2 regions of the Cytobacillus sp. FSL R5-0569 genome follow, and region 1 is predicted to be linked to the other one. Evidence: predicted binding sites of a transcription regulator. Region 1 holds the regulator's gene; the other holds the start of a gene.
What was found. Region 1 encodes LexA, which represses DNA repair genes until DNA is damaged. Its sites were predicted from a motif close to CGAACATATGTTCG; they were not measured.
Positions count from the first base shown of each region.

Region 2: a site for LexA is predicted at 7,651-7,664, ahead of MKX78_RS15690 (Y-family DNA polymerase). Genes of this name have one in related genera too.

Region 1 covers NZ_JBBOWW010000001.1:2,035,263-2,048,012, forward strand. Annotated here, with positions in the region: gene hflX (GTPase HflX) at 1-342, shown strand, start outside; gene MKX78_RS10560 (methionine gamma-lyase family protein) at 361-1,632, shown strand; gene MKX78_RS10565 (MerR family transcriptional regulator) at 1,816-2,226, shown strand; gene glnA (type I glutamate--ammonia ligase) at 2,268-3,602, shown strand; gene MKX78_RS10575 (hypothetical protein) at 3,887-4,177, shown strand; gene MKX78_RS10580 (hypothetical protein) at 4,447-4,788, shown strand; gene MKX78_RS10585 (hypothetical protein) at 5,057-5,398, shown strand; gene MKX78_RS10590 (hypothetical protein) at 5,838-6,023, shown strand; gene MKX78_RS10595 (DUF4257 domain-containing protein) at 6,634-6,918, opposite strand; gene lexA (transcriptional repressor LexA) at 7,115-7,762, opposite strand; gene yneA (cell division suppressor protein YneA) at 7,894-8,226, shown strand; gene MKX78_RS10610 (YneB family resolvase-like protein) at 8,241-8,906, shown strand; gene MKX78_RS10615 (DUF896 domain-containing protein) at 9,371-9,601, shown strand; gene tkt (transketolase) at 9,761-11,758, shown strand; gene sirA (sporulation inhibitor of replication protein SirA) at 11,895-12,329, shown strand; gene MKX78_RS10630 (YneF family protein) at 12,414-12,632, shown strand.
Region 2 covers NZ_JBBOWW010000001.1:3,085,662-3,098,411, forward strand. Annotated here, with positions in the region: gene MKX78_RS15640 (alpha/beta hydrolase) at 1-111, shown strand, start outside; gene MKX78_RS15645 (GIY-YIG nuclease family protein) at 282-641, opposite strand; gene MKX78_RS15650 (DUF2087 domain-containing protein) at 654-1,397, opposite strand; gene MKX78_RS15655 (iron-sulfur cluster biosynthesis family protein) at 1,484-1,810, opposite strand; gene MKX78_RS15660 (DUF1048 domain-containing protein) at 1,919-2,257, opposite strand; gene MKX78_RS15665 (PadR family transcriptional regulator) at 2,254-2,583, opposite strand; gene MKX78_RS15670 (L-lactate MFS transporter) at 2,795-4,051, opposite strand; gene MKX78_RS15675 (SDR family NAD(P)-dependent oxidoreductase) at 4,149-4,886, opposite strand; gene MKX78_RS15680 (LysR family transcriptional regulator) at 5,040-5,954, shown strand; gene MKX78_RS15685 (YolD-like family protein) at 5,972-6,301, opposite strand; gene MKX78_RS15690 (Y-family DNA polymerase) at 6,325-7,584, opposite strand; gene MKX78_RS15695 (NADH-dependent flavin oxidoreductase) at 8,054-9,169, opposite strand; gene MKX78_RS15700 (SDR family NAD(P)-dependent oxidoreductase) at 9,255-10,049, opposite strand; gene MKX78_RS15705 (MBL fold metallo-hydrolase) at 10,054-11,022, opposite strand; gene proC (pyrroline-5-carboxylate reductase) at 11,532-12,359, shown strand; gene MKX78_RS15715 (sodium-dependent transporter) at 12,534-12,750, opposite strand, start outside.

The sequences.
Region 1 (12,750 bases):
TTAGAGCAGGAAGAGATTCCACAATTGATTGTTTATAATAAAAAAGATGAAGCACATGAAAGGTTCATTCCAACAAAAGGTAGGCACACGTTACAAATGAGTGCATTAAATGATCGTGATCGCTATTTGCTAAAAGAAGCAATTGAACATGCGGTCACCCAATTAATGGATTCGTATACTGCTGCAATCCCTGCTTCAGAAGGAAAGTTATTATCGCTCCTAAATACGGTGACTATTGTGCGGAGTAGTGAGTTTATAGAAGAAAAACAAATGTATTTGGCTAAAGGTTTTTACTTCAAAGATCATCCAATCACACAAATGCTAAATCATTATAGAGTATAGAAAGTAAAGGTGTAAATCATGTTCCAAAGCTTAATAAATGGAGAATCTCTTTCTGAGATTGTTCAAGAAGTAGAAAAAAAAATTTCTTGTGTGACACATAAAATAGAGGAAAGAATAGATGAGAATCAATTTCGGGTTCTGCGGAGTTTTCAAAAACACCGTGTAAGTGATAGCCATTTTATACCGTCGACGGGATATGGTTATGACGATGCGGGTAGAGATACTTTAGAATTAATCTATGCAGATGTCTTTGGTGGCGAAGCAGCATTGGTTAGACCACAAATCATTTCTGGTACGCATGCTATATCCACTGCGCTATTTGGTATTTTACGACCGGGGGATGACCTTTTATATATTACTGGTAAACCATACGATACGTTAGAAGAAATCGTCGGTATAAGAGGTAAAGGGGTAGGGTCTCTAAAAGAATTTCGTATTGGGTATGATGCGGTTGAATTGCAAGAGGATGGTACTGTTGATTTTGAGGTACTCAAAGAAAGAATGACATCCTCAACAAAGATGGTTGGTATACAACGTTCAAAAGGTTATGCGGAAAGACCATCATTTACAATAAATGAAATTAAAGAAATGATTCATTTTGTTAAGTCCATCAACCCTGAAGTCGTTATCTTCGTCGATAATTGTTATGGTGAATTTGTTGAAGAAATGGAACCTTGTCATGTTGGTGCCGATTTAATGGCCGGTTCCCTTATTAAGAACCCAGGCGGTGGATTGGCGAAAACGGGTGGTTACATTGTTGGAAAAAAAGCCCTTGTTGAAGCGTGCTCTTATCGATTAACTTCCCCTGGCATTGGAGCGGAAGCTGGAGCCTCACTATATAGTTTACAGGAGATGTATCAGGGTTTTTTCTTAGCCCCCCATGTAGTAGGACAAGCTTTGAAGGGAGCGGTTTTTACAGCTGCAATTCTCGAATACTTTGGGATGAAAACTAATCCAAGATGGGATGCAGAGAGAACAGACCTTATACAATCAGTACAATTTGGTGATGCTAAAATGATGGTTGCCTTTTGTCAAGCGATTCAATATGCTTCCCCAATCAACTCTCACGTTACTGCCTATCCAGCATATATGCCAGGATATGAGGATGATGTCATTATGGCTGCGGGTACTTTTATTCAAGGAGCAAGTATTGAGTTAACAGCAGACGGACCTATTCGGCCCCCGTTTGAAGCATATGTTCAAGGCGGATTAACCTATTCTCATGTAAAAATCGCCATTTGTACAGCGTTAGACCAATTATTAGAGAAAAAACTCATTCAAAAGTATTAATAAATATAGGGAAAGGAGGCGGATATACGCTGCCTTCTTTCAGTATTAGGAAAAAAGTTTGAAAATTTCATGATTTCCATGTGATAAAACATAACATTTTGTTGACAGATTATCTAACACGACATATAATAGGATATAAGATACAAAGAAATTAAAAGTAAAAGAATGAAGGAGGAGAGATGGTTGACTGGAAGTGAAATACGTCGTTCCATGCCGCTCTTTCCAATTGGCATTGTGATGCAGCTGACTGAGCTAACAGCAAGACAGATTCGCTATTATGAAGAACACCAATTGATTACTCCAGCTAGAACGGATACGAATAGAAGGCTATATTCATTGAATGATATTGATAAATTGCTAGAGATCAAAGATTTAATTGATCAAGGTGTCAATATGGCTGGAATAAAGCAACTATTCACAGTGAAACAACAACAAGAGATGGATGAACAAGCATTTAAGAAGCAAGAAGAAAAAGTGAGACACGATTTGTCAGATGACGAATTGAGAAAGCTTTTGCGTAAAGAATTTATGCAAGCAGGTAGGTTTACTCGATCGTCTTTAAGACAAGGTGATTTATCACGCTTTTTCCATTAAAATAAAAAATCTTTTCTTGACTTTAAAGGAGGAAACACAAGGTGGCAAAATTCACTAAAGAAGATATCACACGAATTGCTGAAGAAGAAAATGTAAAATTTATCAGATTACAATTTACTGACATTTTAGGAACAATTAAAAACGTAGAAATCCCAATTAGTCAGCTTGAAAAAGCTTTGGACAATAAAATGATGTTCGATGGTTCCTCAATTGAAGGTTTCGTTCGCATTGAAGAATCAGATATGTATTTATTCCCAGACTTAGACACATGGGTAGTCTTCCCTTGGACAGCTGAAAAAGGAAAAGTTGCACGTTTAATCTGCGATATTTATAATCCAGATGGTACGCCATTCGCGGGAGACCCTCGTAATAACTTAAGAAGAATCCTTAAAGAAATGGAAGACCTCGGCTTTACAGATTTTAACCTTGGACCAGAACCAGAATTCTTCTTATTTAAGTTAGATCAACAAGGTGAACCAACTTTAGAACTTAATGATAATGGTGGTTATTTTGATTTAGCTCCAACTGATTTAGGTGAAAATTGCCGTCGTGATATCGTTCTTGAGCTAGAAGAAATGGGCTTTGAAATTGAAGCTTCTCACCATGAAGTGGCTCCAGGGCAACATGAAATCGATTTTAAATATGCTGATGCACTTACAGCATGTGATAACATCCAAACATTTAAATTAGTGGTTAAAACAATTGCACGTAAACACGGTTTACACGCAACATTTATGCCAAAACCATTATTCGGTGTGAACGGATCAGGTATGCACTGTAACGTTTCATTATTTAAAGATGGTGTAAATGCATTCTATGATACAAAAGGTGATTTAGAACTTAGTGATACAGCACGTAATTTTATTGCAGGTATCATTAACCATGCACCAAGTTTCACAGCTGTAACAAATCCAACAGTAAACTCTTTTAAACGTTTAGTGCCTGGATATGAAGCTCCTTGTTATGTTGCTTGGTCTGCGAGAAACCGTTCACCACTTATTCGTATCCCAGCATCACGTGGTGTCAGTACACGTGTAGAAGTACGTAGTGTTGACCCAGCTGCCAATCCATACCTTGCAATGGCTGTTCTTCTTAAGGCTGGATTAGATGGTGTGAAAAACAACCTAACACCACCAGCTCCGGTAGACCGTAATATTTATGTTATGAGCAAAGAGGAACGTGAAGCTGAAGGTATTAAAGATCTTCCAGCTACACTTTATAGCGCGCTAGAACTTCTTAAACAAGATGAAGTAATGGTTGCTGCACTTGGTGAACATATTCTTGAGCACTTTATTGAAGCAAAAGAAATTGAGTGGGATATGTTCAGAACGCAAGTTCACCCATGGGAACGCGAGCAATATTTACAAATGTATTAATAGATAATACCAAAGTGGTTTTTCAGACTGTAGGTAAACTCGGTGTAATCGAGGTACCTACAGTCTTTTTTTATTTGAAAATATAAGAGGTGAGGATCATCCTGGAGACGTTTATTATGAACCTCTTTACATTTAATTTATAGAAGTAGCCTTAACATCTGATTTTTCATAAAAACTTAAGAAGATGTAATATAAAATGGTCTTTTAACAAGGTAATATAGCCCGTACAACTCTTCATCTTCCACATATAGTATTAACATAATCATAGAAAGGAGGATGAGAATATGGGATATAATAATCAAAACTATTCAGACTCATACGGATATGATCATAATGATTGTGGCTGTGATGAGTTCTTTAGGAACATTTCCCGTGGTGAGGATGTGAAAGTATTCCTTAAAGGTGGCGGCCATGTGTTCGGAGAGTTTATCGATGTTCGTGGGAATTTAGTTTTCCTAGCAAAAGCTAACTGTAATCGTCACGATGATCGTCACAAAGATTGTTGCAACAAGAAAGATCGTGTAAGGATTACTACGATCTGTTGTGATGATATCATTGCAGTTGAAACTCGATAGTAAGAGTCCTTTTTATGAGTCTAAAAGAAGTTCTTGCAAGGGGTATAACTGCTTCGTATCATCATTCAACTAATTAATAGAAAACTAAAAAGGGTCTCAGATAAAAGCAGCCATAATGGCTGCTTTTTTATTTTTGCTAGGATAGGTTTGAAAATAAAACAGGTCCACAGAGAAAAATAAAATGGTCTTTCAACAGGGGGATATAGCCCGTACAACTCTAAGACCATCCACATATAGTATTAACATAATCATAGAAAGGAGGAAGAAAAATGGGATGTAATAATAATTTCTATGGAAGAGGCTCAAGATATTCAGACTCATATGACAACAACAATCACGGTTGTGGTAATTACAGTAAAAACGACAATAAGGATTGTGGCTGTGATGAGTTCTTTAAGAATATCTCCCGTGGTGAGGATGTGAGAGTATTTCTTAAAGGCGGCGACCATGTGACAGGAGAATTCGTTGATGTTCGCGGTAATTTAGTTTTCTTAGCAAAAGCTAACTGTGATCGTCACGATGATCGTCACGATGATTGTTGCGACAAGAAAAATCGTGTAAGAATCACTACGATCTGTTGCGATAATATCGTTGCAGTTGAAACACGATAGTTAGGAGTTTCTTTATTGTGTCTTAGCGGATGCAAGGGCTATAACTGTTTAGTATTAACATTCAACTTGGTATCTATTTAATAGATACCAAAAATCGAGTTCAAAGCAGCCATAAAGGCTGCTTCTTTATTTTAGTTAGATAGGTTTGACAACAAAAAGAAGGTCCACAGAGAAAATAAAATGGTCTTTTAATAGGATGATATAGCCCGTACACCTCCTTTATTATCCACATATAGTATTAACATAATCATAGAAAGGAGGAAGAAAAATGGGATGTAATAATAATTTCTATGGAAGAGGCTCAAGATATTCAGACTCATATGACAATAACAATCACGGTTGTGGTAATTACAGTAAAAACGACAATAAGGATTGTGGCTGTGATGAGTTCTTTAAGAATATCTCCCGTGGTGAGGATGTAAGAGTATTTCTTAAAGGTGGCGACCATGTGACAGGAGAATTCGTTGATGTTCGCGGTAATTTAGTTTTCTTAGCAAAAGCTAACTGTGATCGTCACGATGATCGTCACGATGATTGTTGCGACAAGAAAAATCGTGTAAAGATCACTACGATCTGTTGCGATAATATCGTTGCAGTTGAAACACGATAGTTAGTAGTTTCTTTATTGTGTCTAAACAGATATGTATGCAAGGAGTATACCTGTTGAGTATTAACATTCAACTTGGTATCTCTATATTAGATACTAAAAAGAGTCCAACCAAAGCAGCCATAACGGCTGCTTCTTTATTTTAGTTAGGATAGGATAGCAAATTAAAAGATAGAAACAAAGAGAAAATAAATGGTCTTTTAACAGGGGGATATAGCCCGTACACCTCCAATACCCTCGACATATAGTATTAACATAATGATAGAAAGGAGGAAGAGATATGGGATATAATAATTGTTTTTTTGGAAGAAGACCAAGATATTCAGACTCATATGGATATGACAACAACAATCACGGTTGTGGTAATTACAGCAAAGACGACAATAAGGATTGTGGCTGCGATGAGTTCTTTAAGAACGTTTCCCGTGGTGAGGATGTGAGAGTGTTTCTTAAAGGTGGCGGCCATGTGTTCGGGGAGTTTATCGATATTCGCGGTAATTTAGTCTTCCTAGCTAAAGCAGACTGTGATCGTCACGATGATCGTCACGATCATTGTTGTTGTGACAAGAAAGCTCGTGTAAGAATTACTACGATCTGTTGTGATGATATTGTTGCAGTTGAAGTATAAGGAACTTAGGAACCCCGTAAGTTGAGAGTGCTTTTACTGTGTTTTAATGGAAGCTTATATATGGGAAAATAACTATTGCTGAAACTAAAAGGCATCTTCAAATACCGTTTTAACGGCTGCTTCAGACTGTAGATAAACTCCTTAAATGAGTTTGTCTACAGATTTATTTATTAATAATAGGAAGAAAAAATATAAGTAATGATGCGGATAGTCGAAATCAATGAGAAATAGTTACTTTAAGCGATTTAGTACTTGTGGGTTATTGGGTATGTAAAATCAAGGGGGGCAATTGATTCATTTATGAACTGAATTTAAGGTGTATGTATGATGAAGTAGGTCGTTCAAGTTACCAATCAATTGAATAATTGGCATTTAATCATCCTAGCTATTTGTTTTCATGAAAAATGCTTTAATATTTATTTACCCATAAAACATCATGTCAAGTAGTAGGTATCAAATTTAAAAACATTAGCTCGTATTGAATGGATGAACAGTACTTCAGGAGAGTGGTTCTATGGGCTAGAATAGTAGGTAAAAAGCGAAGTTGTCTAAATAAAATTTGTTCTTGTTATATACAACAAAAAACCGTTCATAAGAACGGAATAAAATTTTATTCTTGATCTTTTACTTTTAGGGTATCTAATAATTTTAAGATACCCTCACCTCCCATACCAGATACGAGAGAGATGATGAAAACAGCAGTGGGGGAATCCGGTGTTGTTGTCACAATGACAAATACGGCCGCCAGTCCTCCTAGTAAGATGTCTTCTAAGAACCCTAAATAAATGAATTTTTTCGTCATCCGTGGCTTGACTAGTTTGCCTAATCTCTGCAAATGTCCTGCAACACCGACAATTCCACCAATCAACGCAGCGAAGAGAATGTTCATTAACATTTTTCCTTCACACTCCTAAAGCCGAGATTTTTTTGCGACCTTAGGTTGATTCTTGGTGTAAATTTCATTATAATATATTTTTGTCTCGATGTAATGATTCTATTTTACTGAATTTTTCAAATTTTATAATTGTATGAGTAACATATAAAGATAATTGCAAACTATTAAAAAGGAGTGTCAATAATGACACTCTTTTTTAATGTATTTGACGATAAACACCAATAACTTTGCCTAAAATAGATACATTGTGCAAGATAATCGGCTCCATAGTAGGGTTTTCTGGTTGCAAGCGGATAAAGTTCTTCTCTTTAAAGAATCGCTTAACGGTGGCCTCATCATCTTCTGTCATAGCAACCACGATTTCTCCATTATTTGCTGTTTGTTGCTGCTTGACTATGACATAATCACCATCTAATATGCCAGCTTCAATCATACTTTCTCCCATAATTTCAAGCATGAAGATATTTTCATCACTCGGAGCCATTCTTTCAGGTAAAGGGAAATATTCCTCAACATTCTCAATCGCAGTAATGGGGTGACCAGCAGTAACCTTACCGATAATAGGTACGTTCACCGTTTGCACTTTAGGTATTGGGTTGCTCTCTTCTAGATTTAATACCTCAATGGCACGGGGTTTTGTCGGATCTCGACGAATAAGACCTTTACTCTCTAGTCTGGCTAGATGGCCATGTACGGTTGAACTTGAAGCAAGTCCAACAGCTTCACCTATTTCCCTAACGGAAGGTGGATAACCTTTTTGTTTTACTTCATCTTTTATAAAATTCAATATATCTTGCTGCCTCTTAGATAATTTCACGCTATCACGCACCTTCGTCAATTTCATTAAGATTATTATACCATCAGTAGTAAATAGATACAAACATAAGTTCGAATTTTCTTATTGACAGAAACAAATGTTCGCATTATACTAAAATTATTAAATCGAACATATATTCTATTCAGGGGTGGCAATTAATGATAAAACAATTGTGGAATTCTTATAGTTATGCTATTATTCTTATCGCTTTTAGTTTCGGTATGGTTTTCTTATTATTTTTGAACACTGGTAATGCAAATCAGGAGGAATATGTAAAAGTTGAAGTAAAACAAGGAGATTCTTTATGGAAAATAGCGGAGGAGTTTAAAGATGCCCATAATATGTCTTCTAAAGACTTTGTTGCTTGGGTAGAAGAATTTAATCATATACATTTAGGTAAAATACATCCTGGTGATACGGTATATCTTCCCATTACAAATGGTGAAATAATATCTGAAACAAATTTAGCTAGTGTGATATTAGAAGACTAAAGGAATGAAAGAGAATGAATGTAATTATATATTGCAGGGTGAGTACGACGAAGGATACCCAGGAAACGTCTCTTGCTAGACAAGAAGAAGAACTTTTACATTTAGCGAGAATGAAGGATATGAATGTAGTTGAAGTCATACGTGAGAAAGCAAGTGGCTATGATTTAGAAAGAATTGGTGTGTTGCAATTATTGGAGTTACTTAAACAAAATCAAGCAGAGGCTGTTCTTATTCAAGATGAAACCAGGATTGGAAGAGGAAATGCTAAAATTGCCATCTTACATTGTATACTTAAAGAAAATGGGAAGATTTATACAATTGCCCATAATGGAGAATTGCAACTTTCAGATTCTGATTCTATGGTATTACAAATTGTTAGCATGGTTGAAGAGTATCAAAGAAAACTACATAATGTAAAAATAAAAAGAGGGATGCAAAAAGCTGTTCAAAAAGGCTTTCGACCTGAAAAAAATTTAAAAAACCAAGGAAATATAAACGGAAGAGAACGAATAGAGGTACCAATAGAAGAAATAGTAAAATTGAGACAAAATAACCTTACTTTTGCAGAAATTGCTGCAACGTTAAGAGGCTTTGGTTATAAAATATCTAAAGCGACAGTAAACCGTAGGTATAATGAATATATAGATGATATAGAGCAGATGGATAATGAATCATCATGATATAGGCATAATAAGTTAAGTCGATTGATTAGTTGTAATTTAACTTAAAAACTAAGAAATATTAGTACTGATACCAAGCAAGATAAAGGCATACTAAAAGATTCTACAATCGTTCGTGGGTTCAGACAAGTGAACTGTGAATGGTTATTTGTTTCCGAGGATTCATCCGTGTTTTTTCATTTAACGTTAGTTGTTAGTGAAAGTATTATTCCCTTATTCCCCTTATTTACATACATACGCTCCCTATATTAATAGTCTCACATTTTTAAGTTGAGAACACTGCTACATTGCCATACCTAATAATAAAGCAATACGATACCAACTTATTGGCGTCTGAAATGAAAATCAAAAGATGATTGTAAAACTGCTTTCTTGTAAAATGCAGTCATATTTAGTAATATGGCTATTAAGTATCTTCTCCATATGGAATGAAGAACTTTTTGGATGGGAAGGAGTGTAGCACAATGATTTCAAAAGAAAAATTAGCGAGAATTAATTCGCTTGCTAAGAAAGCGAAAACAGAAGGTTTATCAGAACCAGAAGCAAAGGAACAATCTAAATTAAGAAAAGAATATTTAGAGAAGTTTAGAGCTTCTATGTTAAATACATTAAAAGGTGTTACTGTTATTGACCCTGAAGGTAATGATGTTACACCAGAGAAGTTAAAACGTGAACAAAATAAACCACTTCACTAAGATTGTGTTTATAAATTTTTAAAAGGAAACTGTCACGAACAGTTTCCTTTGTTGTTGTTTTATATGACAATTATATAATTTTTTACCTTTCTGGTTGTAACTGAAGGTGAAAGTCTATTATATTTAATTTGTAGGATATATATTGAAAGGATGTCGTTCATGTTCAACAAAACAGATGCTTTATCAATTAGTGCCATAAGAACATTGTCTATCGACGCAGTCGAGAAGGCAAACTCTGGTCATCCAGGAATGCCAATGGGAGCTGCGCCAATGGCGTATACTTTATGGACAAAGTTTATGAATCATAATCCCAAAAATCCTGATTGGTTTAATCGTGATCGCTTTGTGTTATCTGCGGGTCATGGGTCTATGCTTTTGTATAGTCTCCTTCATTTATCGGGATATGGTCTTTCTTTAGATGATATTAAAGAATTTCGCCAGTGGGGTAGTAAAACACCAGGACATCCTGAATATGGCCATACACCAGGTGTAGATGCGACAACAGGTCCATTAGGACAAGGGATTGCCATGGCAGTAGGGATGGCAATGGCTGAAAGTCACTTATCAGCTGAATATAATAAAGATGGCTACAATGTAGTAGACCACTATACATATAGTATATGCGGAGATGGAGACTTAATGGAGGGAGTGTCTGCAGAAGCAGCTTCTCTTGCTGGTCACCTTCAATTAGGAAAGTTGATTGTAATGTATGATTCTAATGACATCTCATTAGACGGAGATTTAGATCAATCATTTTCTGAAAGTGTAGCCGATCGTTTTAAAAGTTATGGCTGGCATTATCTTCGAGTAGAAGATGGAAATAATCTCGATGAAATTGCCCAGGCAATTGACAACGCTCGTCAAAATACTACACAACCGACGTTAATAGAAGTTAAAACAGTAATTGGTTATGGAGCCCCGAATAAGGCAGGCTCATCTGCTTCTCATGGTTCACCACTAGGCTCATCTGAATTAAAATTAACAAAAGATGCTTATGAGTGGACATTTGAAGAAGATTTTCATGTTCCTGAAGAAGTATATGCACACTTCAAACAAAATGTAGCTATTAACGGTGAAAAAGCAGATAGTGAATGGAAAGATCTTTTCGCTGCTTACAAAAAAAATCATCCGGAATTAGCAGAACAGCTAGAAGGTGCAATCAAAGGTGAATTACCAAATGGTTGGGATAAAGATATTCCCGTATATGAAGAAGGTAAAAGTTTAGCCACTAGAGCGTCTTCAGGGGAAGCTCTCAATAGTATTGCGAAGAACTTACCATCTTTCTTTGGTGGTTCAGCTGATTTAGCAGGTTCGAATAAGACGATGATTAAAGATGCAGAAGACTTCTCAGCAACTAATTATGCTGGAAAAAATATTTGGTTTGGCGTACGAGAATTTGCTATGGGTGCCGCTTTAAATGGTATGGCTTTACACGGTGGTCTAAATGTTTTTGGAGGGACATTCTTTGTATTCTCTGACTACTTAAGACCAGCTATTCGGCTTGCAGCATTAATGAAGCTACCTGTTACTTATGTTCTTACACATGACAGTATTGCTGTAGGTGAAGATGGACCTACTCATGAACCAGTTGAACAATTAGCAGCGCTTCGTGCCATGCCAAATTTAGCAGTTATTCGCCCAGCTGATGGAAATGAGACTTCAGCTGCTTGGAAGTTAGCGATTGAATCAAAAGATCAACCAACAGCACTTGTGTTAACTAGGCAAAATATTGCTACACTACCAAACTCAGCAGAGTTAGCCCCTGAAGGAGTTCTAAAAGGTGCTTATGTGATTGCAAAAGCAGAAAAAGAGCAACCAGATGCGCTTCTTTTAGCGACAGGGTCAGAGGTAGAATTAGCGGTGAAGGCTAAAGCTGCTTTAAAAGAAGAGGGCTTTGATGTGGCAGTAATCAGTATGCCGGATTGGAAACGATTTGATGCTCAATCAAATGAATATAAAGAATCTGTATTACCTAAAAATGTAACCAAACGTTTAGCCATTGAAATGGCAGCATCATTTGGCTGGCATAAATACGTCGGTCTAGAAGGCGACGTTTTAGGAATTGATCAATTCGGTGCTTCTGCACCAGGAGATATTCTAATAAAAGAGTATGGGTTTACTGTAGAGAACATCGTAAGTAAATTAAAAAGTTTATAAACATGAGCGAAGAGGGAATTTCCCTCTTCGTTTTTTTTCGACAAAAAAAGTAGAAATTTATAACAAAAAGAGACAGAAAATACAGAAATAAAATTTTATAATAAGAAAAAGACTTGTCTAAAAAAGGAGTAATTCTATGAGAACGTATCAGCTATATTTAATAGATGAACCTTTTGCGTCTCATTATTTTGGTAGAGAGCAAATGTTTTATCAGCTGTTCAAGGAATATGAACAAGCGACTGGGACGATCCAATTTATTTTGGGAAAACAAATTGCCTTTATCACCAAGAATATTCCAAAAGATAAAGTAAATAATGATTTATATAGAGAATTATATGCAGAGAAAAAAGTTTCTTATAAGAGTAATGCGTTTTATATTAAAGAAAAAAATAGTCAAGCTAAGTTGATGATCTATGATCGTTTTCTTAGTTTAGAGGCTCAAGGAAACTATGATGCAGAGACGGTGTTCTTTGAAGTCCTACGAAAAGAAGAAAGTTCTTATTTAGCTATCGACCTTTTTCATAATCGATTTGGCTGGTTAAAGCCAATAAAAGAAAGAAAGTTTGTCTAAATTAGAGAAAATCATCAGCAAATATTGTATAATAACCTTTGGTCTAGTACACTGTATGATAGACAACATGAAGGAGGAAGTAGTATGTGGACATATATTCTAGTTGGTATATTAGCATTACTTGCTGGTGTAGCACTAGGATTTTTCATCGCTCGTAAATATATGATGAGCTATCTAAAGAAAAATCCACCAATTAATGAACAAATGCTTAAAATGATGATGATGCAAATGGGAATGAAGCCGTCTCAGAAGAAAATTAACCAAATGATGAATGCGATGAATAAGCAACAACCTGGAAAATAACTTACGAACGTTGACATATCAAGGGTTCATCAACTAGTTACACCATTTATTATGTAAGAATTAAATCTATCAATATCCACAGGGTGAATCCTTCACCTTTAAAAATTGCTAGAAAATG
Region 2 (12,750 bases), 1.1 Mb from region 1:
TCATACAATGAAAATAAAGAAGCCTATGAAGCAGCCATCGACTCTTTCTTTACGGATAATGGAATCCCCTTTCAAGTGGAAGATTCACCTGCCCATAAATTTGAGCGATAGCCTACCATAAGCTGATTTTTAACCAAATTCCCACCCTCTATCATTGACTAGACTGAAGCTTTTGTTTTTACTTGTTGCTCATTTCTCTTTTTAGCGCACACAGCTCTTTATAGATGCCCTCAACCAAGGCATAGAAAATCAAATTTGCTTAGCATAACTTTTCTAACCTATTATTCCTCGGGTTTATGGTGATAGCCTTTGTCATCATAAGCCTCTTCTTTAAGAATCCATTCTTTTCTCTTTTTTTGCAGTTCGAACTTCATATCGTTGATCTCACTTTTATCCTTCTGCCAGAGTACTTCATAACTAAACACTTCTTCACCGTATTTATGCCAATCTTCTTGTAATTCTTTGTTCATATGACGACCATCATTTAAGATCATTTTAGAAGTAAGCCAACGATTTTTCACATTTGGTACAGCATCAATAAATTTTTTTCCATTGCTTTCGTTTTTTATTCTAATCACACCATAATAGGTTTTCATCTCTTTATACTGTTGTTTTAATTCTTTCTTACGATCGGGTTTCAATAGTATTCCTCCTTAATCATTTACCCAATAGGCTTTGCCATCTGGCGTCCTGTTCATATATCCATAATCGATTAAATACCTTCTTATAGTGACATAATCATCGTATATGCCTACTAGTATTTCTTTTATTTCATCTTCTCCGTATGTGCGCCCAGTAACAAATTCTTTGATGATGCGACTTAAAATCGCGATTTTCTTTTTCTCTTTTTTCGGTAATCGTTTTAACTTGAGCGGATGGAGGCTCTCGAAATTTTCATTTATGATTTGCTCTCGTTCTTCTATTGTCATAAAGTAGCGTTCATCCACCATAGTCGCACCGTTATGAATAGGGATGATTTCTTCCTGAAGATGACCTAGAAACGCATTTTCATATATGGCTAAGTATAGCTTTGCTTGCTTTGCCTTTTCACGAAATGAAAACTTTTGATGGCGAATCGTTGAGTGAGATACATTCATCTCTTCTGCAATTTGGGCATCTTTTTTACCCGATTGAAAGGCGCTTAACAACTGCTTTTGTTTATCTGTTAGCGTATTATATTTACTCTCGTTTGAAAGTAGCTGCAGAAAATTCCCTCCGTGCTCTTCGGATATATGCCACTCTACTGCTTGTTTTCCTAAAAACATTTCTTCGGCAAATTGATAAACCCGCCCTGTTTCAAAAGTCTGTTGGCAATAATTACATACGTAAACAGCTTCTTGTGATCGATATTGATATCCTTGCTTTAGTTCAGTGACAGTTAATGATTGAAAGTCCATATTACCCTCCTTATATAAACAAATTTTAAATATGTTTACTAAATTAGTCAACAAAAAAAAGAGAAGATTTCTGTTTCTTCTCTTTCTCATTTCGTATAATCCATAAAAGCCATACGTGGATTCAAGTATTCATAATTATTTTTTAATTGAAAGCATCTTGCCTTATAACTATAATCAATCGTTACCTCTTCTGATAAAAAGACTTCCTTAGAAGGCTCGATATAAATAGACATGAAATCTGTTTGTACTTCGCTGTCATCTGGCTCTAGTTCTTTCACAAGCCACAAAGCAGTTACACCGCTTACAACACAGCCACAACCTTCAGTATCATATTTTAATTTTAAATAACCATCTTTATTTTTTAATTTTTCTGTTAGTTTCATTATGGCTCTTGGTGTAATTGTTATCTTCAACTTTACCGCCCTTTCTTCCTATGTTAATCATGATTATAACAACGAAAATGATTGAATAACAGCTTCAGTCCATTAGGTACCATTTGACAACCATCCAACTGCCATTATCTAATTATTATTTAATCTTTCTATTTCCAATCTGAGCTTTTCTTGGCTTTTAATAAACCAAAGTTCCTCTGGATATTGCGCCATAATGGCATTTGCAAATTCAACAGGATCATTACCCATAATATCCTGTAATGGAAGTTGCTCAATTGAACTTTCTTTAAATAATTGAAGCATATTTTCTAACACTTCCATAAAATTTTCTCCTTTGGCGAAATTCCACATATACTGTTCTAACGCATGAAGGGCGTCCTTGTAACTTTGTGGCAACTGCTCTTTTTCAGCTTTATAATCGTTATACCGCTTTTTACTGCCAATTAATTTTTCAAATAGGTTTTTCATTTACTATCATTCTCCTTTATGTCATTTAATTTTCTAGAGAGAAAAAACCATTTCTCCCAAAACTTATCGAGCTCATACTTTCCGGAATCATTTAACGTATAAAACTTCCTTGGTGGACCAAGCTCCGATTTTCTTTTTTCAACATGTAACAGCTCTTTCTTTTCAAGTCTAAGCAACACAGTGTACACAGTTCCTTCTGCAATATCTTCAAAGCCTATGTTTTGTAAATACTGTGTGATTTCATAGCCATAAGTCTCCCCCTGCCCTATTTTCTGAAGCACAATTCCTTCTAACACACCTTTCAATAACTCTGTTAACCCTTTCACTCGTTAAACCCCTCTTTCATTCTTAACTAAGTAGTAATACTAGGTAGCATACATAAACAACTTGTTCTTTAACATAAACGATATTAACTATATAGTAAAACTAAGTACTACTACATAATATGACTAAGTAGATAAATTGTCAATGGTTTAAAAAAATAAAAAACCACCTGAACTTCTTTTCTTAAAAGGTTCAGGTGGGAAGCACTTATGCTTACGCAATGATTGCTTGCTGTTTCTTTTCTTTCTTTTTATTTAAAAATAACACTAAACCTACAAGCCCAATACCGATAGCTGTTAAGATTGCTGCTGCGATATAAGCAGTCGTAAAGCTTCCTGTTGTTTCCTTGAAGTAGGAAGCGATACGTGGACCTACAAAAGCGCCCCCAGAATAGCCAAGAAAAACGATTGCATAGTTCATACCGAAATTCTTTTGACCAAATGACTGACTAGTTAAAGGCGGAAACACAACAAGTAAACCACCAAAAGCAAAACCGAGAATAATAATACAAATGGTGAAGTACACAAGTGATGTCGCCATCGTTAATAGTAATAATGCTGCAATCGTCATAACTAAATTAATTAATAGAGCGATATAGGAACCGAATTTATCATAAATAACACCAAACGCTAAGCGTCCAACAAAGTTCGATAATGTGCTAATACTGACAATGACTGCACCAACTGTCGCTGTTAACCCAACTTGGTCTTGAGCGATTACAGAAGCAGAAGATACCATCATTGTTCCTGCCGTACTCGCTGCCACTAAAGTTAAAAATAATAGATAAAACAGTGGCGTAGCAAGCATTTCCTTCCAATTTAGATTGATGATTGCCGCCTTTTTCTTTTGACTTTGTTCTTTTTCCGATGGTAATTTCCAGCCTTTAGGACGGAAGTTAGCTGGTGCAGTGTACATTAACCAACCCACAGCCCAAACACCGATAAAAAAGACGATCCCCAGTATACGAAATGATACTAGCACACCGAAACGTTCAATAATCATCGCCGCAATCGGAGACAATATAAATGGACCAATTGCTGCACTTGATAATAATAACCCTGAAATCTTTCCACCCTTATCAGGGAACCAGCGCATGGCTGTGACTAAGGCCGAATTATACATCATCCCCGCTCCACTCCCAGCGATTAGGCTGAAGGTTACATAAAGCATAGGAATGGTTGTCACTGAAGCGGTTAAAAACCATCCTAACCCAAAGAATAACCCACCAATATACATCAGCCACTTGACCCCATAGCGGTCAGTAATCATGCCGGCAAATATGGCAACAATAGCAAAAATTAAAGTGTACAATGAGTAAGCTAAGTTATAGTCCGCACTTGACCATCCATGTAATTTTGTCATCGGTTCCGAAAAAACACTAAAAATCGCAATAGAGGCGACGAGAAAAATAATGATCCAGGCACTAGTGAAAATAAACCAGCGATTTGGTACTTTCTTTGATTTTGACATGTTTATCCCCCTTTTTCGAACAATCGCTTCATTTCTTATCTTTAAAGAAAGATAGCCATTAAGCCTTTACTGCTTAATGACTATCTTCAAAAAGTAATTATACGATTGTGTAGCCGCCATCAATTGGTACGACTGCACCGTTCATAAATTTCGATTCATCTGATGCTAAAAATACGGCTAGATCAGCCACTTCATAGTCATTACCGAAACGGTCTAACGGTATTTTATTTGTTGGACGTGTTTTTAACATATCTGCTGTTAATGGCGTACGGATTGTTCCCGGTGCAATCGCATTAATTTTGATACCTTTTGAACCATAGACTGCAGCAATATGCTTCGTATAACCGACTACCGCATGTTTTGACGCCGTGTAAGCGGCTCCACCCATTTGTGCAACAAGACCTGCAATGGAAGCAATATTGACGATTGTTCCTTCACCGCGCTTTATCATATTTGGTAATACAAGGTTTGTAATTTTATAAATGGCTTTCACGTTAATATCAAATATTAAATCCCATTGTTGCTCTGTTGTTTCTAAACTGTTCGTGTATTTATCAAAAATTCCAGCATTATTGATAACAACATCAATCTGACCGTAGTTATCCATAGCTGTTTTTACCATATTTTCTAAATCAGCTTGTTCTGTTACATTGACTTTTACCGCTAAAGCTTCCCCGTTGTTTTCCTTTATTTCTGTTACTACTGCTTCAGCACCTTCCATATTTAAGTCAGCAACAATTACTTTCGCTCCTTCACTAGCAAAACGAAGGGCTTCAGCCTTGCCCATACCAGATGCTGCCCCTGTAATAATAGCTACTTTATTTTGTAATCTCATAACTGTCTCCCCTTTGAAAGTAAATTAAATTAGGATAAGTGATTGCCTATTCCTTTGTCCTACGTTTACTATTGTAAAATAGTCTTTTAATAACGTATAATACATATTTATCTATAATTTATAACTTTGAAGTTATGAAAGAGGTGGATAGTTTTGGAGCTTTTACAGTTACGCTATTTTCAAAAAGTAGCTCATTTAGAAAGCATCACAAAAGCAGCGAATGAATTACATGTATCTCAACCAGCATTGAGTAAAATGATTGCAAGACTTGAACATGATTTGGGGGCATCTCTTTTCGATCGTCAAGGACGAACCATTCGCTTAAATGATTTTGGTCGCTCTTATTTAAATAGAATCAATCGTGTGTTTTTTGAATTGGAGGAAGGCGAGCGTGAAATAGAAGAAATGGTAACGACACAACATCGTATCACTTCGGTTTCCATTGCCCTGCCACATATCTTACCCTTCTTTATTGGAGAGTTTATGAAGGAGCATCCTAATGTTCATATTAAACAATACACCGGCACAGCAGCAGCGATGAAAAAGCAATTAGAGGATGGAGATATTGATTTTTGTATTTCTATGAGGCCTATCGAAGGGACAGAAATTGAGTGGATGACCCTCCTTGATGAGGAAATCTTTTTATCTGTTCCACCTGATCACCACCTTGCCCACCGATCTTCGGTTCATTTAAATGAAGTATGTAACGAGGTATTTATTAATCGTCCGATGGGCTATGATTTTAGAGATTTAACGGATCAGTTTTGCTCTGAAGCAGGCTTCACTCCCCATACTCCGCTTGAACTTGAAGAAGCAGGGGCTATTTTACGATTGATTGAGCTCGGTTTAGGGATTTCTTTTACACCACAGTTATCATTATTGCAAGAGAATTTACCGAAAACAGTGCAACTCCCGATCACTGCTCCTCGTTGTCGACGTAATATTGGACTCGCCTGGCATAAAGGACGTTATTTCTCTCAGGCTGCGACTGATCTCCATCAATTTACGGTGCGTTTTTTCAAACACATCGCTCTTACTTATTTTGACGATCAGAGTGTTGGCGATTGATACGGGGTATAGTTAACTTAACTTTCTTCTATATGAATGATTTCTGGTAGGAAAATGATATCAATACTGTCATCCTCCTTTACTACTCGAAGCGATTGTTTGAATGTATCTACATAATGAATGCGACCGGAAATAGTCACTTGTTCTCCTCGACGGAACAAGGTAAATGTTAACAAAGTATGAAACGCCATGGCCTCGCTAATCACCTCATCGAACTGTTCATATTGTTGTTCATCTAACTGAGGTTTAGTTTGTTTATGGTGACTTTCATCATACTCTCTTAAAAGCTTGACATGTTCCGGTAGCATCATTGAAACCCATTTCTTATTCCCACGATCACGAAGCATCACTTATTCCTTCTTTCTCATTACTATTTTTTATGGCCACCGACAAGTGTTGCTCTATGTCTCGCTGTACCTGCATCGGTATAAGAAACCGCTCGCAATAAGGAAGCAGATCCGAAGCGGGCACGAATGCGATCGACGGTATAGCCGAGCTTGCGCTTGTTAAAGCCGTTTTGATCAAATAAACTAAGCTGATACTCGTGATCATCGGTTATTTGTCCAAGAGAAATAGTAATCTTCCGAACCGTTTTGCCGTTATAATGTTCATCTAATAAAGCTAAACAAACATGATAAATGGTCATTGTTACATTTGTCGGCTCCTCCATTGTCCGAGAACGATAAAATCCACCACCAAACTCATCCTTGCTATATCCAAGCCCAAAATGAACGGTTCTTCCAGCCTTACGATGTGTGCGCGCCCTTCTTGCAACCTCCTCACACATTTCTAAAACAACATGCTTGATTTCTTCTTTATCAGTATAATCTCGAAGCAAGATTTGACTTTTCCCAAAGCTAATTTGACCTTGTAAAATCGGAGCACCGATTTCTGACAAATCTATTCCCCATGCGTGATAATATAGCTGATTGCCCATAATACCAAACTTTTTTTCTAGTGTAGTTAGATTAAAATGGGCAAGCTGACCAACCGTGAAAATGCCCATACTGTTCAAATTTTTCTCCATTCTACTGCCTATACCCCACATTTGACTTAATGGAGAAATCGGCCAAAGCTTTTCTTCTATCTGCTCATAAGTCCACTCAGCAATACCAGCCTTCTTTGCTTCTAAATCAAGACAAAGCTTTGCCATTAACATATTAGGACCAATTCCAACAGATGAAGGTAGTTGAAATTCCCTTTCGATATCATCTTTTATCTTTTGGGCAATCGTATAGGCGTCACCCCATATATGTTCTGTTCCGTCAATACGAATAAAACTTTCATCGACACTATAAGTGTGCACAGCCTCTTTTGGTACATAGCGATGAAATACACGTGTAATTTCCATAGAGACACGTAAATACGTAGCCATCTTTGGCTCTTCAATAATAATGCGCGGGTCATTGGGTACTTCAAATAGCCGCGACCCTGTTTTTATGCCAAATTCTTTCTTCATTCTCGGTGAAGCAGCAAGAATGACACTACCTTTACGATCATGATTTCCCGCCACTACAAGATAGCATTCCATTGGATCTAATCCCCGTATAACAGCTGAACAACTGGCATAGAAGCTCTTCATATCTATACATAAAATTTGTTGTTTTGGCATTACACTATAATCAACCATTAGATTGCCTCTTCTCACTATAAAATAAGAACTTATGTTCCGTTTATTTATACCCATAATATTAACCGAATATACGTTCTCTTTCAATGGAAATTTTACGACGAATTTCTTATATTCGACTGCCTAGACAAAACCTGGGATTAAATAAGAATAGCTCTATCATTAGATGAGATGGACTATGGGTAAAACAAACTCTTGTACAGCAGAAGGCCGCTCCTTCCATTATTCTATGTATAAATATTCGACATATTATGATATTTTACCTAAATCTATAATCAAAAAAAGTCCCAGCTTTTCCTCTTTTATTTGACATGCCTGTTATTTAACGGGAATGTTTAATGGATAGTCGAAAAAATCAGTGTTGCTCCGCTTCTTTGGCGGTTTGTACGAGCAAATCTCTTTTGTAACCAAAATAAGACACAAAAAAAAACATGAACAAATTGTTCATGTTCCTGTTTTCTATAGATTCCTAGCGAGTAAATGGGACCCAACCTTCTGCAGCTAGGATCACTTCCCATAATCCGTTCGGAATGTCATATTTATCTCTTTCTTTTAAATTCAGGGCATATTCTATTTTCTCAAGACGATCTTCTTGAATATATGCAGCCCATCTTGGTGAAATGAGCAATTCTCTACCTATAGCAATAAGCGGGATATTTCGTTCTCTAACAGCTAATGCATCATCAGGTGAATTCACTTTTCCAACGGCCATCAACGGAACGCGTCCGTTAATTACTTCATTCACCAGCTCAATTCTTGTGCGCTCTGTATCCGCCCCGCGGTGAGGAGTAGATAGTGCATGCATAAGGGAAATGTGCAAATAATCGAATGGAAGATTTGATAAGGCATCCACTAGTTGAAAGGTTTCAGTCATTGTTAAACCAGGTGTCGACGGCTCTTCAGGTGAGAAGCGATAACCGAAAATAAATGGTCTCTTTGCATGCTTATCAATCGCTTTTTGGCAAGCTTCCGCAACAGCCAATGGAAACTTCATCCGATTTTCTACGGATCCACCCCATTCATCCGTACGGTTATTCGTATAAGGGGAATAAAACTGCTGTACTAAATACCCGTTTGCACCATGAATTTCTACTCCATCAAAACCTGCTTCAATTGCTCTTCTCGTTGCTTCTCCAAAAGCTTCGATGATTTCTTCAATTTCCCCTGTCGATAGGGCACGAGCCTTTTGGTTATCACGATCGATATTTGATGCAGATACAACATCACCATCGGGAACAAGTTCAGAGGGACATGAAATGCCGCCGTGATGAATTTGTATCACCGCTTTTGCCCCTTCTTGTTGAACCGTCTCGGCTAGTTTTTTTAAACCAGGAATAAATTGGTCATCGTAAATAGCCGGTTGACCAGGAAAAGCTTTACCATTTGGTGTTACATTGGCGCAAGCAGTAATAACTGTACCTAAATCCTTTGCACGGGCCTTAATAAAGACTAATTCTTCTTCCGAAATAGAGCCATCTTCATTAGAAGAATAATGTGTCATTGGTGCGAGTGCAAGTCGATTTTTAACTGTCACACCGTTAGGAAATGTATAGGATTCAAATAATGGTTCAAATTTTGCTTTCATATCTATCACCTTTTCTCTATAAATATCTTCACGATTTCACCATATAGATAAAAACAGCCCGATGCAAACCATTCAACTTGAAACATTATTTTTTATTAAACACACCGCGTCCAGCCCATTCAAATAATCTGGGAGCAATGGCAAATACTTTACTTCCTAAATTCATCCAACTTGGGAGATTGACCTCTCTTGTTGGCGTCAACATCACATCAACAACTTTTCGCGCAACATACTCCGGCTTTAACATATATCGCTGAACATTTTTCACATATGTGCCTTCTTTATCGGCAATATCAAAAAAATTCGTCTCAATTGGACCTGGGTTCACTGTTGTAATATACACACCTTGAGAAGCAACTTCCATCCTTAGGCTATTAGAATAACCTAATACTGCATGTTTGGTTGCAGAATAGGTACTTGATTTCGGCGTGGCAATTTTTCCAGCTTGTGAAGCGATATTGATAATATGCCCGCTTTTGGTCGCTAACATTTTTGGCAATACTTGCTGAGTGCAAGCAATTAAACCCAGTACATTCACATCGAACATGCTTTTTACTTCTTTCATATCTGCATCATGAGCATAAGTGAAAATGCCGTATCCCGCATTATTCACAAGGACGTCGATTACCTTAAACCGTTCGAGAATCAATGGGAAAACTTCCTCTACCTTTTCCATATTAGAGACATCTAAAGAAAATGTATAAATATCAATAGAATAGCGTTGCTCAAGCTCTTCTTTCATTGCAGCTAACTTATCTGTCCTTCTAGCCACTAAAGCAAGATTGGCTCCTCTTTCCGCACAAAGCCTTGCCATCTTTTCACCTATCCCACCTGATGCACCTGTAATAATAATGTTCTTTCCATGTAAATCTTTTACCATTTTATCACCTCATTTGGCTACTATAGAAAGACACACCGTCCTTCTTATACTCATTTACTTCCCCCATCGCAAGCAAATAGTCGAGCTGACCGATTGTTTCAGATACCGTAAGAGGTAATTGCATTTTGTAAGCTTTCGGAAAAAGGCGTTTACATATATCAAAGACCGTCATTGATTCTTCCATGAGCCATTTCTTGACCTTCATCGCACGTTCATGCTGTGCTTTTTTTCGTTGAGGAATGATTTCATTTACATTTGTGAAGACTTCTCCATGACCTGGCAATACAAGTGCAAGCGGATAACGGCTTAATTTATCAAGTGATTCGTTATATTGCAATAATGATTTAGGACGCTCAGATTGCCCCGGTAAAGGTGGCTCCATTAACGGATTCGGAGAAATATGAGCCAGCAGATGGTCACCACCAATATAAATTCCGTCACTTTCTCGCAATAAACCAATATGACTTTGCGCATGACCCGGCGTTTCAATAACACGCCATCCCTTTAACCCTGGAGGTTCGTCTCCCTCACAAATCTCTTGAGCTAATGAGCGATCACAGAAGTAGGCAAGCTCACTATGTAGTCTTGTCATTACTTTATCGTAATACTGAATCAAGCCAAACTCAGTGAGAACATGCTGATAAAAATCATTATTTTGCTGTAGGAAATCCTCTGTCCGATTGAGCCATCGCTCATTTAAAGGATGACCAATAATTTGCATATCAGCCGGAAAATAATCAAGCAGACCAACGTGATCTGGATGATGATGAGTAAGAATCACTTGCTCAATATCTGACAGTGTTAAGCCTAATTCATTTAGTTCTGACTGCAACGCTACCCAAGCTTCCTCTGTTTTAGGTCCAGCATCTATAAGGGTTAGCTTCTCTCCTTTGATGACATAAAGGTTAACATCACCTACAGGAAAAGGAGTAGGAATCACGAGTCGACCGATATCATTAATCCATTGTGCCATTTTCATTCCCTCCAACAATCATTATATTTAAATAAAATATGTGTAGAACAATCTAATCTTTAAACATATATATATTTAATCTTAGCTTTATTTCTCAACAATGTCATTATTTTCACATAACTTTTAACAAATTATCTCTAAAAACGAATGAAAATGTTATTGACAATTTCCCTTGTTATCCCTCATAATCACAATAAATTAATGATTTAACGCGATGAATAAGAATAGTAGATGAACATAAGACGAAAAGAGAGTGAAACTCAATTAGGCTGAAAGGTTTCACCGTCCACTAGTCCATCGAACCTACCTTATGAGTGTTAGCAAAACTAACCGTAGCCGGCGTTAACGGATTCGAGATTGTCTGTTCTAATTTAAAGAACATGACAAATGAAGGTGGTACCACGGAAGCACGTCCTTTCGTCCTTTACAGGATGAAGGGGCTTTTTTTATTGACCTTGACGGAGTTTGCAAGTACGAACCTTATCAACATTATCAAGGAGGAAAAAAAAATGAAAATCGCATTTATTGGCGCAGGTTCGATGGCTGAAGCTCTAATATCTGGCATCATTACGCAAAAATTAGTAAGTGGAAACAATGTATGGGTAACAAACAAATGCAATCAAGAAAAACTCTATGAATTACAACAATCTTATGGTGTCAACATATCTTATGACATAAAAGACATCCTCTCTCATGTCAATATCGTCTGCTTAGCTATGAAACCAAAGGATGTTGGAGAAGCGATTCAAAGTATTCGAGCTTATTTACGTAAAGACATGTTAATCGTCTCCGTCTTAGCAGGGGTATCCATTACTTCTATTGAAGAAATGGTAGACACAGACCTAGCTATTGTTCGAGCCATGCCTAATACTTCAGCAACAATTGGTAAATCTGCCAGTGCATTAGCCATCAATCATAATGTAAACCATTTACAATTAGAAACAGTTAAAGGAATGTTTGAAACAGTTGGTTTAACGACCATCGTAAAAGAGGAAGACTTAGATGCGGTTACAGGATTATCTGGAAGTGGTCCAGCCTATATTTATTATCTAGTTGAAGCGATGGAAAAAAGTGCAGTAGAAATAGGGCTCGAAAAAGAGGTAGCGAAAAAGTTTATTATTCAAACCTTAATAGGTGCTGCAGAAATGCTTGAGAGATCGTCAAAGGAATCTGCACAATTACGAAAAGAGGTCACTAGCCCTGGAGGAACAACAGAGGCAGGATTAAAGGTACTCGAAGCACATGCGGTACAAGAAGCATTTGTAGAATGCATTAAAGCAGCGACAGCACAGTCTAAAAAGCTTGGTGAGATTTTTGCTAATAACATGAAAGTTTAACCTAATAAATTGGTATCAATATTTACACTGCTGCACATTCATCATTTTTTTGCATTCTTTCTTGATTATAGATAGGGACTGGGACAAAAAAATACGAACAAACAGGATTACCACCATTTGCTCGTATTTCTATCACTCGATTAGCATCTTGATATTGTCTCAGTCTTTCAATTGTTACTTGAATAGATTAAATAAACCAGAAGAATCTAAGAACACAATTACAATAATGATTGGTACGATATATCTCATCAAAAAGAACCAAACATTAAATACCCCTGTCAGCGCCGTAGAGTTCATGATAATTTCGCTTTTTAATAAGTCTTTTTTCATTCGATATGATACGAATAGAGCAATCAACAAAGCACCAAAAGGTAAAAGAATATTACTCACT